Regions from separate parts of the Pseudoalteromonas sp. SR41-7 genome, predicted to be linked through region 2. Evidence: riboswitches for the same ligand, from Rfam matches in the RefSeq annotation. Region 2 holds a riboswitch; the other holds the start of a gene.
What was found. A riboswitch is a leader RNA that binds a small molecule or an ion and turns the genes downstream of it on or off. The one in region 2 is predicted to bind lysine.

Region 1: it holds a riboswitch for lysine, as region 2 does, so the genes downstream of both, dapA (4-hydroxy-tetrahydrodipicolinate synthase) here and lysC (lysine-sensitive aspartokinase 3) in region 2, are expected to answer to the same signal.

Annotation. Positions count from the first base shown of each region.
Region 1 is NZ_JACJEF010000010.1:52,639-60,432, reverse strand. It holds gene acnB (bifunctional aconitate hydratase 2/2-methylisocitrate dehydratase) at 1-1,704, opposite strand, end outside; gene H5092_RS14155 (OmpA family protein) at 1,997-3,058, opposite strand; gene H5092_RS14150 (YdiU family protein) at 3,449-4,858, opposite strand; gene H5092_RS14145 (DNA-3-methyladenine glycosylase I) at 4,867-5,565, opposite strand; lysine riboswitch at 5,757-5,957, shown strand; gene dapA (4-hydroxy-tetrahydrodipicolinate synthase) at 6,148-7,032, shown strand; gene H5092_RS14135 (2,3,4,5-tetrahydropyridine-2,6-dicarboxylate N-succinyltransferase) at 7,048-7,788, shown strand; gene H5092_RS14130 (PLP-dependent decarboxylase) at 7,788-7,794, shown strand, end outside.
Region 2 is NZ_JACJEF010000009.1:111,857-119,650, reverse strand. It holds gene H5092_RS13590 (NAD(P)-dependent oxidoreductase) at 1-132, opposite strand, end outside; gene H5092_RS13585 (glutathione peroxidase) at 254-814, shown strand; gene H5092_RS13580 (2-hydroxyacid dehydrogenase) at 903-1,883, shown strand; gene H5092_RS13575 (sodium-dependent transporter) at 1,976-3,298, opposite strand; gene H5092_RS13570 (4'-phosphopantetheinyl transferase superfamily protein) at 3,440-4,198, shown strand; gene lysC (lysine-sensitive aspartokinase 3) at 4,245-5,636, opposite strand; lysine riboswitch at 5,712-5,884, opposite strand; gene nhaD (sodium:proton antiporter NhaD) at 5,986-7,233, opposite strand; gene H5092_RS13555 (hypothetical protein) at 7,456-7,794, shown strand, end outside.

The DNA.
Region 1 (7,794 bases), on a different contig from region 2:
TTTTTTCTCAACTGTTAATAAACCTTCTTTAATACCGAAGTAAGGGATTGCATGTACAAGGTCACGTAAAGTGATACCTGGTTGCATTTCACCTTTAAAGCGAACCAAAATTGACTCAGGCATATCAAGAGGCATAACACCTGTAGCTGCTGCGAATGCTACTGCACCCGAACCTGCTGGGAATGAAATACCTAATGGGAAACGTGTATGTGAATCACCACCAGTACCTACAGTATCTGGTAATAACATACGGTTTAACCATGAGTGAATTACACCATCACCTGGGCGAAGTGACACACCGCCACGGTTCATGATGAAATCAGGAAGCGTATGGTGAGTGTTTACATCGATTGGTTTAGGGTAAGCCGACGTATGACAGAAAGACTGCATTGTTAAATCTGCAGAAAAACCTAAACATGCTAAGTCTTTAAGTTCGTCACGTGTCATAGGACCTGTTGTATCTTGCGAGCCAACAGTTGTCATTTTAGGTTCACAGTATTGGCCTGGGCGAATACCTGGAACGTTACACGCTTTACCAACCATTTTTTGCGCTAGTGTGAAGCCTTTTTCAGACACTTCTGTCACTGTTGGTACTTTAAATACATCAGTTGGACCTAGGCCAAGTGATGTACGTGCTTTATCAGTTAAACCACGACCAATGATAAGTGGTATACGACCACCAGCACGAACTTCATCTAAAATTACATCAGATTTAAGTTCAAAAGTTGAGATTACTTTGTCAGTACCGTGGCTCTTAACAACACCTTCGTACGGGTAAATATCGATTTGCTCACCCATGTTAAGCTCATCAACATTTAATTCGATTGGTAGTGCGCCTGAATCTTCCATTGTATTGAAGAAGATTGGAGCAATTTTATTACCTAGACATACACCGCCAACACGCTTGTTTGGTACGAATGGGATATCATCGCCCATGAACCAAAGTACAGAGTTAGTTGCAGACTTACGAGAAGAACCAGTACCAACAACATCACCTACATATGCAAGTGGTAAGCCTTTAGTTTTTAATTCTTCAAGCTGAGAGATTGGACCTACTTCGCCTGGCTTGTCTGGTGTAATTCCATCACGTTCAATTTTTAGCATTGCTAAAGCATGAAGTGGGATATCTGGACGAGACCATGCATCTGGTGCTGGTGATAAGTCATCAGTATTAGTCTCGCCAGTTACTTTAAATACAGTAACTGAGATCTTTTCAGCAACAGCTGGCTTATTAGTAAACCATTCTGCATTTGCCCAAGACTCAATAATTTGCTTAGCGAATGTATTACCCGCTTTTGCTTTTTCTTCAACATCGTAGAACGCATCAAACATAAGTAATGTATTTGAAAGGCCTTTAACTACGATTGGTGCAAGTGTTTCGTCATCAAGTAGGTCAATCATTGGCGCGATATTGTAACCGCCCAGCATTGTACCTAATAATTCTGCCGCTTTTTCTTTAGAAACAAGTGGAGAATTAGCTTCACCTTTAGCTACAGCTGCTAAAAATCCCGCTTTAATATAGGCAGCATCATCAACACCAGCTGGTATACGCTGAATGAACAAATCTAAAATGAATTCTTCTTCACCTGCAGGTGGGTTTTTTATTAATTCAATAAGATCAGCAGTTTGCTGAGCATCTAATGGCGCTGGTACGATACCTAACGCGGCACGTTCTTCTACGTGTTTACGATATTCTTGTAGCACAATATTGCCCTCTTGGTGACGTGAAAGTATCCGGTAGCGCTTTGGGCGCAAATAAGTTACCCAATACTTATAGTATTCTAACGCGTAATTATAAAGCTTTTATGGATAGATGAAAATCCATCCAGTTGCGCAACTGATTATACCGATTATAAATACTATGAATAGTGGTTGTGGTAAAAACTATTTTCATGAATACTTATTAAGTAAGAATCATTACCATTAACTAATATTAATTTATTACAGGCATAAAAAAACCCAGCACTTGGCTGGGTTTTTATTACAAACTACTTAATTAACGTAAAACTTTAACGTTTTTGATAGTTTTGATATGCGCTTCTACACGACGGTTTTCTGCGTTTGCAGCTTTAGTGTTTGCATCATTTTTAAGACGCTCTTCACCTAAACCAACTGTAGTAATACGGTCTTCAGCAATACCATCAGCAACAAGTTGCTTAGCTACAGCATCAGCACGTTTTTTAGATAACCATTTGTTGTAAGTTGCTTTACCTACAGCAGAAGTGTGACCTTCTAATAGTACTGTTGTATCTGGGTACTCTTTTAAGAATGCAGATACTTTTTCAATATCATTTAAGTATTGAGTAGATACTGCAGAAGCATTGTTAGGGAAAGTCACTAATAAGCTTACTGTTACTTCTTTATCTTCATATAAAGTACAACCCGTACCATCCACAGCATCAGTCATAGGTGTGTTAGCACACTTATCATCTGCATCAGGAATGTTATCGTTATCGCTGTCTACAGGAGCTACAGCTACTTCAACTACTTTAGGCTCTGGAGCTGGTTTTACTGGCTCTACAGGAGCAGAGTTTTGGCCAAATAAGTAGTTAATACCAATTTTAGCACCAACATCTGTGTAACCACGGTCAAGACCTTGGTATACAGCTGTTTCAGCATTTACAAATAAGCCATCTGTAATGAAATGTTGGTAACCAACACCTGCATTTAAGAATGTGTTGTCATCAACTACGTCAATTTCTTTAATACCGAAAAGACCATAGAAAGGACCGCCGTCTAAATGGTAAAGAGCATCAATACCGTAACGCTCGCCATCAATATTGTTACGGTTGCCAGCAACTTTATCAAAAGCATTAAAATCCATGTCTGCATATTCAAGACGTGCGCTCCAGTAATCACTGAAACGGTAACCAGCTTCAACACCCCAGCCAGTTGATTCGTTTACGTCAAGACCGGCTTGGTCACGCATGTTTTTCCAAGATGCGTCATAGTAGTCGCCAAATGCGCCAATGTAGAAACCTTCTTCTTTATCAGCAGCGAATGTAGATGCGCTAGTTGCAGCCAACGCGATTGCAATTGTAAGTGATTTTAATTTCATTGTTTTCTTCCCATTTGAACAATTTTAAATTGTAGCTAATCGATACTAGCTCAATCAGTTTTATATAGACTAACTGAGCCTTTGTTAATCAATACTTAACGAAAAATAAAGTTTATTACTTTTTTCTATGCCTTGTCGCAACACACATCCACTTACTATAGGCGAAATTAAAACTTTATTGAAAAATAAATATAGTAGTTTTTTGTAAATTAGTACTTAGCAAGGAATGTAAGAGCAATTAAATTAAATGCACTTATAAATGCAAAGAAATATTGCTTGGTTTTAATTGTGCGCATAATACCACCAGAATTAGCATTCCCCTAGGTATATGCGCATGTTTGATTAAAAAATGACTCTTTTTAATCATGTGGTTATATTTAAAGTTAAGTATTAAGTACCACAAAAAGTCTGGTAGTCATTATCATTCGTCGGTGGAGAGCAAAACTCTGATAACTCTTCACTGTTAGAATATGGATTGCTGGCTATTTTTATAAAGCGATGTAGCAACTCACTAGACCCTGTAGCGTTATATTGTGCAATTATTTCTTCGATCACATGATTACGCGGTATTACACGAGGATTTGCAGCTCTCATTACTTCATAACTATTATCGTCAGTTAAACTTACCCACTTAGCTCTCCATTCAATTAGCGACTCAGGTACGCTTTTTTCTCCTTTTAAGGATTCAGTAAGCGCATCAAAGGTATTGGTGTAGTCGAGCTGATTATCTTTTAATAGCGTTAACAGCTCTGCTATTAACTCGCCACTACTATCGCTAGATTCAGTTAAACCCAGTTTTTGTGCCCACATAGCCGTAAACTCAGCATTAAACTGCTCAGCAAAACTATTAATAAATGGCGTCATTAATAAAACTGCTTGCTCGTCATCATCGCTAATAAGCGGTATTAAACTCTCAGCTAAGCGTGCGCAGTTCCAGTTAGCTATATTAGGTTGATTACCGAATGCATAGCGGCCTTGTTTGTCTATAGAGCTAAATACGGTATCAAAATCAAAGCTATTCATCATGGCACACGGGCCGTAATCAATAGTCTCTCCGCTAACTAGCGTATTATCTGTATTCATTACTCCGTGAATAAAGCCAACACGCATCCAGCTCACAACTAGCTTAACTTGGTTTTTAATCACAGCGCCTAAAAATGCTAAGTATCGCTGCGAACCTGTATCGGTTATTTCTGGGTAGTGCCGCTCTATAGCTAAATCGGCTAAATTTTTAAGCCCTTCAACATCGCCTTGCGTCGCTAAATATTGAAACGAGCCAACACGAATATGACTCGTTGCTACACGCGTAACGATAGCCCCTGCTTGTGGCGGATTACGATAAACCGTTTCACCACTACCAACAACCGCTAAGCAGCGTGTGGTTTTAACTCCCAGTGTATGCATTGCTTCGCTCATTACGTATTCACGAATAGCAGGACCAAGAGCACAACGTCCATCCCCACCTCTTGAGTAAGGAGTAGCACCAGAGCCTTTTAATTGAATATCCCATAACTGGTTTTCATCATCACTAATAGCGCCCAGTAAGTGCGCTCGTCCATCGCCTAAGCGTGGTGAAAAATGTCCAAATTGGTGCCCAGAGTAACCAAGTGCTACTGCAGGAATCGCCTGTTTTTCGTTACCGCTAAAAGTGCTGGCACGCAAACCAGCCGCAACGTTAATATTAAACTCTTTTGCTAAACTCTCGTTCCACAGCAATAACTGAGGAGAGGCGACACTTGCAGGGAAATCTTCTATCGCGAAGTTTTCTGCAACATCTGTGTATCTTGGCACTAATTTCATGGTAATTCCTATTGTTGCTGACTTATACCAACACGGTTGTCACCTACGCCATAAGCAACAATTAAGCTTAACTCTTGCATACTTAAGCCGCTTTGCTTTTGCATTTCGTTAAAAAAAGCTTGGGCTGCATTTAGTGACTTTTTAGTTTGTAAGCCGCCGTCTATAATTTTATGGGCACGCAAATAATTCTCTACATCGCGTGATAGTAAAAATGTATCTTTACCAAGTGCTCGCAACGCGTAAGGCCCTGTATTTCCGCCTAAACGCGAACCATGTTTTTTTAAATACGCCCACAAACCAATAATATCGTCTGTTGGCCAATTAGCGATAAACTGACTAAAACTGCCATGTTCCCCTGCTATTTCGTGGATCATGTAAGCATTTTCGGTAATTGTTTTTACTTTTTTATAGTTACGAACAATGCGCTCATCCGTTGCTTTTTGCTCCAGCATATCGGGTGGCATCATTAATAACTTATCAACGCTAAAATCCCAAAAAACCTCTCTAAAGCCTGCCCACTTATTATTTATGACTGACCAATAAAAGCCGCTTTGAAATACTTTTCGAGTAAATTCTTCAAGCCAATCGTCGTCACTTAACGTGCTTAGTTGTTTTTTAGATAGCGGTTTTGCAAGTAATAACTTAAGCATTTTTTCAGAGCCTTTTCGCTCTACCGCTCGCTTATAAATATCGCTAAATTTTTCCATACTAATTAAATACCTCACTACTTATATTGCTAGTGTACGAGAAAAGCACCTAATACGTAACCACCCCTCTTTTCGATGAATTAATCTGTATTTAGTCGCTTGACACCTAGACGGCTAAAATGCTTTAATCGCCGTAATTACCCTATTTAAATTGCACAGGTTTGTAAGTTTTACTCTATAAACAGGTGCAAAGGGCTAGAAGAGGTGCGTTATTCAGGTAGCGTATGTTAGGAGCGCAAACTCCAGTAAGCATACGTGAGGGGAATTAACGCCGAGAAGTAACCACTTTTGCGAGGTGTTTATTTCGGGCGACTAGGTTGAACCCTAGCGACTGTCACCAATAGCTGTTTATAAAAAGCAGCTTGTTAGTTTGGTGGAGAGCTTCTGGTCTTAAATATTAAGGCCGTGCGCCCTATTATTTTAAGCCCATTCGCTCTTCGAATTATTAGTTCGAACGACGTTAATGCGGCTCCTTCCATAAAGCTTTTTAACTCTTCGAATAATACCAATTACATTAAATTAGTTATCGCTAAAATGATCACGTTTTTAATAAAATTGGTACAAATTATAAGTTCGTGAGAGATGATCAACAACTTCAATTTAAACGACTACTCACTGTGGACCGCGCTCGTTACGCCATTTGATCAACACGGCGATGTTGACTACAACACGTTAACTAAGCTGGTTAGCGATCAAGAAGCGGCACATAACGGTATTTTGCTACTTGGCAGTACGGGCGAAGGTTTAGCACTAACGCTAAAAGAGCAACAAGCCATTGTTGAGCACGTATGCCAGCTAAAACCAACAGTACCACTCATGGTAGCTGTGGGCGGTAGTAACTTAAAGCAACAAATTGAGTGGGTTAACTACTGTAATACACTCCCAATTCATAGCTTTTTACTTGGCTCACCGCTTTATGCAAAGCCTGGCGCTGTAGGTCAAACTCATTGGTTTGAAAGCCTACTAAATGCAAGCGCTCACCCATGTATGCTTTATAACGTACCAGGTCGAAGCGCTGTTAGCATCCCAGCGGCAACAATTCAAAACTTACAAAACAATAAAAACTTATGGGCGTTAAAAGAAGCGAGCGGTAGTATTGCTCAGTTTGAAGCTTACCGCCAAGCGGCGCCTAATTTAGCTATTTTTAGTGGCGACGATGCGCTAATGCCTTATTTTTCTCAAGCTGGCGCAAGAGGTTTGGTGTCGGTAGCTGCAAACGCATGGCCTGAACAAACTCACGAGTTTGTTAAGCGCAGTTTAAGTGGTCAACACCCTAATTTATTTGCCCAGTGGTCAAGCGCTATTAATAGCCTATTTGCTGTCGCAAACCCTATTCCCGTAAAGGTACTGATGCATTTGCAAGGCCGCTTAAGCAGCCCGCAACTTCGTCCACCTTTAACACATCTTGAGTTAACTCAAACCGATTGCATTACAACTGCAAACAACACCATTTTATCTTGGCATTAAATACAGGTTTTTATAATGAGCTGGTTAGAACTATTAAATAATTTAGAATCGGGCGCAGTACGCGCTGCATCACAAAACGAAAGCGGCCAATGGCAAGCTAACGTAGAAGTAAAGCAAGGCATTTTAGAAGCCTTTAAAAATGGCACTAATACTGAATTTGCAGGCGGCTTTGTTGATAAACATAACCTAGCTCCGCAAGAATTTAGTACTGATGATGGCGTCCGTATGGTACCAGGTGGCTCAAGTGTTCGCCGTGGTGCTTATGTTGCTAAAGGCACGATTATTATGCCACCAGCGTATGTAAACATTGGCGCATATATCGACGAAGGCACAATGGTAGATAGCCACGCATTGGTGGGTTCTTGTGCACAAGTAGGTAAAAACGTACATTTAAGTGCTGCAGTTCAGCTTGGTGGTGTACTTGAGCCAATTGGTGCAAGCCCAGTAGTGGTTGAAGATGACGCATTTATTGGTGCAGGCTGTATTATTGTTGAAGGCGTAGTCATTAAAAAAGGCGCAGTACTTGCCCCTGGCGTGCGTTTATCAGCAACTATTCCAGTATACGACTGCGTAAACGAGCGCCAACTAGATAAAGGCGAGCCAATCCCAGAGTACGCGATTGTAATACCGGGCTCTCGCCCTGCATCAAACGAATGGGCGCGCGAGCAAGGCCTAAGCATGTCGTGTGCGTTAATAGTTAAATACCGCGACGAGAAAAGCGATGCATCGTTATTGCTTGAAGAGGTTTTACGATAATGAGCT
Region 2 (7,794 bases):
TTCTGCAGTCCACGTTTGAGCTTTAGCTTGAGTGCGGTTATAAACGCATACGCTGTGCCCTGCTTTTGCTAAGTGCCCCGCCATTGGGTAACCCATTACGCCTAAACCTATAAATGCGACTTTCATTGACATAAAAATGACCTATTTAACTGATAACTTAGAAACTAGACCTCGATTATGTCAACCGGTCGATAAAAAAGCGAATGAAAGTCTTTATAAAATTTCCTTAACGGGAAAGGTAAGTAGGTAACCTATGGACAGTATTTATCAATTTAATGCACCACTTTATAACAGCGAAAATTTTCCTCTTAGCCAGTTACAGGGCAAAACCGTCCTTATTGTTAATACAGCGAGTAAGTGTAATTTTTCGGTGCAATTAAACGCACTCGAAAAGCTCTACCAGCAATACAAAAGCAATGGTTTTACTGTGCTAGCGTTTCCGTGTAACCAGTTTGGCCAAAATGAGCCGCTTGATAATTTAGCCATAAAAGACTTTTACCAAGATCAATTTAATATCTCGTTTGAGGTATTTGGTAAGGTAATGGTAAACGGGCCAGAAACACATCCGTTGTTTAATTATTTAAAGTCGCATACGCGGGGTATTTCGCAAAATCGTGCAATTAAGTGGAATTTCACTAAGTTTTTAATTAACTCACAAGGGCAACTTGTTGCACGCTATGCACCGCGTACTAAGCCCGAAACACTTAAACAAGTAATAGAAAGTAACTTACTGCAAGCTGCAAAGTTAAGCGCTGCAAGAGGTGGTAAAAAGGTAGCATCAAAAATACCTTTGTTTACGCCAGCTAAGGCTTAATTTAAATCAATAAAATGCGTGTTACTAAAGCACAGGTTTATAAAGTAGTTTATTGTATTGATACTTATTAAGCGTCGAGGCTATTACCATGAACATTGCTTTTTTTAGTACTCAAAAGTACGAACTGCCTTTTTTTGAACAAAGTACACGCGATAATCGTGATATAAAAATAACGTATTTTGAGCAATCCCTGAGCGAACAAACGGCTATTTTAGCAAACGGGTTTGATGCCATATGCGTATTTGTAAACGATACTGTAAATACCGCCGTTATTGAGCAACTGGCAAGCCAAGGCATAAATACTATTTTGCTGCGTTGTGCAGGATTTAATAATGTTGATTTACCTGCTGCAAAAGCACATGAAATTAAAGTATTACGCGTACCGGCTTACAGCCCTGAGGCCGTAGCCGAGCATTGTATTGCACTTATGCTAACACTTAGCCGTAAAACCCATAAAGCGTATAACCGCGTACGCGAAGACAACTTTGATTTAAACGGATTACTAGGCTTTAACTTGCACAATAAAACCGTGGGTATTGTAGGTTGCGGTAAAATTGGCCTTGCGCTGTGCAACATTTTAAATGGCTTTGGCGCTAAAGTATTAGTGTGCGACCCATACGCACAACCTGGCAATTATACAATTACCGATATAGACACATTGCTTAGCCAAAGCGATGTGATTTCTTTGCATTGCCCATTAACGGAACAAACTCATCATTTAATAGATGATGAGGCATTTAGTAAAATGAAAACCGGCGTTATGCTTATTAACACCTCTCGCGGGGCACTGCTTAACAGCAAAGCGTGCATTAATGCACTTAAAACTAAAAAATTAGGCTACTTAGGGCTCGACGTTTACGAGCAAGAGTCGGAGCTATTTTTTAAAAACCACAGTGACGAAATAAACCAAGACGATATATTTTCGCGCTTAGTGAGCTTTAAAAATGTATTAGTAACGGGGCACCAGGGCTTTTTTACCCAAGAAGCGCTCACCGAAATAGCAAACACAACCCTACTTAACGCGCTTGAAGTAAGCGAAGGTAGGCCTCTGACTAACGAGGTTTTATAAAGACCTAGGCTATACCTAAATAACCGGTACAAAAAAAGCGAATAAGGTGAGCCCTATTCGCTTTTTGTTTAAAAATTTACTTTAAGTAGAGCTTAGCCAAAGGCAACGTTTGCAAATACCAAGGTCATTAATATTGGGCAAATAAAACGAATATACTGAGCAAACCAGTAATGTACGCCGGTTGTTGCTTGGTGTAATTTATTACCACGCTGCCACATCCACCCTACTGTAATAAAGTAAAACAAGCCCATAAGCGGTAATTGATATTGAGTAAATAGCATAATAACTAAGCCAAATAACCAATCAAAATTTAATATAATTGCGCTTGCACACACAAGTACAACGGCGCTAACGGCCCATGTTGCTTTGGTGCGACTAACGTTGTGGTTTTCGACTAAAAACGCTACCGGAATTTCAGTCGTCGATATAGTTGACGTAACCGATGCGATAGACATTAATACAAAAAATAATAAACCAACTAATAAACCAATTTCGCCCATGGTGCTAAATAGCTCAGGTAAAATAGCAAAAATAAGTTGCCCTTCGCCAATCAGTTTACCGCCACTAAATACTTCAACACCGTTGTGCTGCGCCACATAAATAGCAGGAATAATGAGTAATCCCGCTAAAAAAGCAACGCCAGTATCAAGTAATGCAACACCTGCGGTGAGCTTTGGTAAATTAGCATCTGGTTGTAAATACGAGCCGTAAATCATCATACAACCCACACCTAGTGAGAGCGAAAAGAACGCTTGCCCCATTGCGGCAATAATTAAATTAGGGTCGAGTATTTGGCTAAAATCAGGAATTAAATACGCGGCAAAACCTTCGCTTGCGCCATCGAGTGTTGCAATGTAGGCAATTAAACCAACAAGCAGCACAAGTAACAGTGGCATTAATCGGCGCGACCAGGTTTCGATTCCCGACTTAACCCCTTTTAAAATAATACTGGCGGTTAAAATAAGCATAAGCGGCGTAAATACAAAATTACGCAGCACTGAGTCGCTATGTAAAAATTCGCTTGCGCCTGTAAACCCAAAAAAGGTTGTTATGGGTTCAATAGCGTACGAGAGCATCCACCCTGCCACTATTGAATAAAAACTTAGCATAACAACTGCGCCCGCAAGGCCTATGTAACCGGCTGCTGCACCTACTTTACGGCTAGTGTTTTGCCATGCATCACCCAATGCTTTTACAGGATTAGCTTGTGCTTTGTGACCTAAATAAAGTTCGGTATACAGCGCAGGTAGCGCAAGTAAAAATATAACAATAAAATAAACCAGTAAAAAAGCACCGCCGCCATGGTTGGCCGCTTGCGTAGGAAAACCCCAAATATTACCCAAACCCACTGCTGCGCCAGCAGCGGCTAAAACAAAACCAAGTCGGCTTTGAAACCCATCACGCACTTGTGCCATACATCTACAAATCTGTTATTATTTTGATTATTGTGAATTAAACCATATTTCATGCCAGCTGAGTAATAAAATTGTACCCAGCCTTTGTTAGTGGCGCTAACCGCTCACAATATCAGCGACTTCTTTTGCTTTAGGGCTTTTATGACTGAACACTATTTTAAAAACGCCTTGAGTATTACTTCAACTCAATTGGCAAACTTGTCTTTAGCGAGTAACAGCATTTTATTATTTAATGCTAAAACACTTGAGCTTAGTGACTTTAATTTGCCCGATTGCTTAAGCCCGTTTGAGTTAAACATTATAAACCGCCGTAAAAGCCCACAAGCTAAGCAAGAGTATTTAGCTACGCGGTTATTGTTAAAACACCTTATTAAAGTAACTCAGCCGCAACATACGCATGTACCCCTTAATAAAATGAGTACCGAATTTGACGAAGCAAGCTCAAAGCTGCAAATACATGTGAGTGGTGATGTTATAAATACCTGTATTTCGCACTCGCATGGTTTAGTTGGGGTCGCGCTAAATTTTGATAGAAGTGAGTTTGGTTTTGATATTGAAAAAGTAAGCCTAAAGCGCCCGTTTGAAAAGCTTGCTAAGCATTTTTATCATAATGATGAAATTACACTTATCACCAAGCCCACTAATACCCAAGCCCAAGCAGATACATTTTTTAGAATTTGGACATTAAAAGAGTCACTTGCTAAAGCCACCAGCCGCCCTATTGCAAAATTACTTAGCCCTAATGTGTTTGACGAATTAAATAGTGCAAAGCTGAGTGCTTGCAGTAATCGCGTTACTGTAGTTGATAGCAGTGACAGTAATGTTTGTTTTGATGTGAGTGTGGTGCATAAAAAAAGCACCGACTGGCGATGCTTTTTATTAAATGACTTTATTAATTAATTTTGTTAAGTGATTTTACTAGGTAATTCTCCTGAATAACCGTTATTTACGCAGCAAAATCATTTTCTAATAAACGGCTATGAATAGACTGTACTACGTTATCTGACTCAGTTTGCTCTACTAAAAAGCACAGGTTGTGCTTACTAGCACCGTGACAAATTAATCGAATGTTAAAGTCTTTTAGTACACTCATTAAGTTCATTTCGTGTTGGCGTAATTGAATCTCAGAGCCAATAAGTGCCACCAATGTTAGGTTGTTTTCTACCGAAACATGGCAAAACTCTGCAAGCTTATCTAGGCATTCTTGATCAAGCTCTGGGCGCGAGGCGTTTTGCGCGTTATCAAGCGTTATAGCCACACTGATTTCTGATGTAGTTACCAAATCTACCGATATATTGTATTCACTTAATAGTGTAAATACGCGTGCTAAAAAGCCGCTTGCTAGTAGCATTTCTGGGCTTTTAAGCGTAAGCAATATTTGGTTTTTACGTTGCGTTACTGCGCGTATACCTGGTTGCTGCGATTTTTCGCGCTCAATCCACGTACCGCCACGCTCTGGCTCGCGGCTAGAACCTACAAACACGTTAATGTGGCTACGGCTCGCTGGTAGAATAGTTGCTGGGTGTAATACTTTTGCGCCAAAGGTTGCCATTTCAGCGGCTTCGTCAAAACTTAAGCGTGCAATAGGCGTCGCTTTTGCGCACAAACGCGGGTCGGTGCTAAAAATGCCCACTACGTCGGTCCAAATATGCACACTTTTAGCGTTAATCGCTTCAGCTAGTAATGCAGCGCTGTAGTCTGAACCACCACGTCCTAGCGTTGTGGTGTGACCGTATTCGTCACTACCAATAAATCCCTGAGTTACAATTACTTGAGCGTCTAATAACGGAATTAAATGCTCTTTAGCAGCTTGCGCTGTGGCTGCAACATTGGGCGTTGCTTTACCAAATTGGCTGTCGGTTTTAAGCACCTTGCGCACATCAAAGCGATCGGCATTTAAACCTTGTAAACGCAGTACCTGAGCAAACAAATACGACGATAAACGCTCACCAAAGCTAAGTAGCTCGTCGTGTTGCTGATCGGTTGTTAGTGGCTCTTGAGCCAATGTTTGAAATGCTTTTAGGGTTTCGTTAAAGCCAACCGCTAAATCGGCATCTAGCGATAATTCATCTAAAATAGTTTGTTGAATAGCAAGCACGCCATTTATGTGTTCTTGGCGCTCACTAGGAGTAATGCTTGATTTACACAGTGCAACTAAGTGATTAGTTACGCCGGCACTGGCGCTCACGGCAACAATACGTACGCTTTTATCTGCAACAATAATTTCGCTACAGCGACTCATCGCTTCAAAATTTGCAACACTTGTTCCACCAAATTTGGCAACGATGTAATCTGATTTTGCGCCTGATACTGTTTGTGGCACTGATTGGGTAGTCATTTAGTCTCCTTTCGCGGTATCCAAACCGCAATAAAACAAGAAGAACTTGGCAAAGGAATGCTTGAAGATAAGTCCACTGCCAGAAGCTCTCCACCTATATTGGTGACAGTTTTGAGGATTCAGCCCCATAAACCGAAAAACAATGACGACGTACCATTATTTTCCTCGGCGAGTACTTCCCTCCTTAATGATCATCGGCTTTCGTCGCCTAACATTAAGTACCTAAGTATCGCACCTCTTCTGAATGCTTTATTAACCAGTGGCTAATAAAACAAAACCCCACTAAGTAGCGGGGCTTTGAAAGTTATCGTTTAGACGTCTAGCTGTCAAGCATTTAATAATTTATGAGTTAAATAAAACTGCCCATGTAATACGAGCCCGCATATCCAACCGTGTAACAAATTAATAAATGCAGCGATAAACGCAAGTAGCTCATAAAGGTAAGCGCTTTAACTTTACTCATGGCAATAATGCCCGCAGCCGAACCAATAATAAGCATTGAACCGCCCACACCCGTTGCATACGTAAACGACAACCAATGTTGTTGGCTCATTACTATATTGGCTTTTAATAATGCAGCGGTAAGCGGTACGTTATCGACCCCAGCTGATAATATGCCCATTAAGTAGTTTGCGTATTCTGGTGCCATTACCGTGTATAGGTCGGTAAATTTACTCAACATACCAATTTCTTTAAGTGCGCCAACAAGTAAAAGTACACCTACAAAAAACAATAATGTGTCGTATTCTATATCGCGAACAAAATCGATTATGTCTTTGTTTATGTCTTTTTTGCGCATTAAAAATTGCGCCACTAAAAACATCACTGATAAGCCAAACAAAAAGGTTAATAAAGGCGGTACGCTGTAAATTACACTCAACGTAAGTGTGCTCACTACGGTAGATAAAAATATAACAGCAATGGTTATGTCGGTTTTTTCAATGCGGGTTTTACCTGCACTAGCAAACTCAACACGCCCTTTCATACCTATAGACAGTAACGCAGCAAGCAGCATAACGCTTGCAAGTGCTGGCGCTATAAGTAGTAATAAATGAGCAATGGTTACTTTGCCATCTAAAAATATCATTAGTGTGGTTACGTCACCTGTTATTAGCGATACCCCACCTGAGTTCACTCCAAACACAATAAGCGTGGCGTATTTAACGAGCTTTTTAGGTTCAAGCTTTAACGACATAACAACCGCAAGCGATATAAGCGTCGCTGTTACGTTATCTGAAATCGACGAAAACAAAAACGCAAAACCACCCACCAAAAACATGAGCTTTTTTTCGCTAATACTTTTTGGCATAACACGGTGCACAATATTTTCTATAAACCCCTTTGAATTTAAATACGCGACAAAGGTCATTGCAGCCATTAAAAATAGCCATAATGAGGCAATTTCTAAAATATTTTCATTTAAAAGATGTTGAATCGTATCGGGGCTTTGCCCGTGTAGGGGGTATATAAAAAGAAGAATCCAGCAAAGCGTACCAAAAAACAGCGTGGTTTTAGCTTTATTGACATGGATTATATCTTCTATAACGATCAGTAAAAATGCAATCGCTATCAGGGTTAGAATAATCGAGGAAACCATGGTAGTTAAACAACCTTTGATATAGTTTTAAAGAACACACAAATAACATTCCATTTCATGTGCCTATTTTCGGCGCGAATTTTAGCACTGCCTCTATGCAAAAACTATTATTAAATGGTCTTAAAAACGAATACTATATACAGACAAGGTTAATTAAAAATACGTAATAATGAGTCTTCTAAAAGAACTCAATAATAAAATACTAGGATGTTGTAACCCCTTATGATCCCAGCTAAAAAGCTGCTAAACACCATAACCGAACATTGGGGTGTATTAGAGCTATTATTTAAACGTTTTAAAATGGCTGACTTTAGTCTAAAAGACGTACAAAACGCGATTAAGCAAAAGCAGCCTACGTGGTCAAACGAACGCATTTATAAAGAAACAAATCGTTTGTTAAACCAAGATATTTTAATTCCACTGGCTAAATCCTCTCAGCTTGAAATAAATCGTGCTATTGCCGATTTTGCTACTTTTTTACTGCAAGAAGAGCATTTAGGTTTAGCACAAGAAATTAGCGTATTAGTAGAGGACCTGGCTCGTTTAGGTAACCGCCTAGAT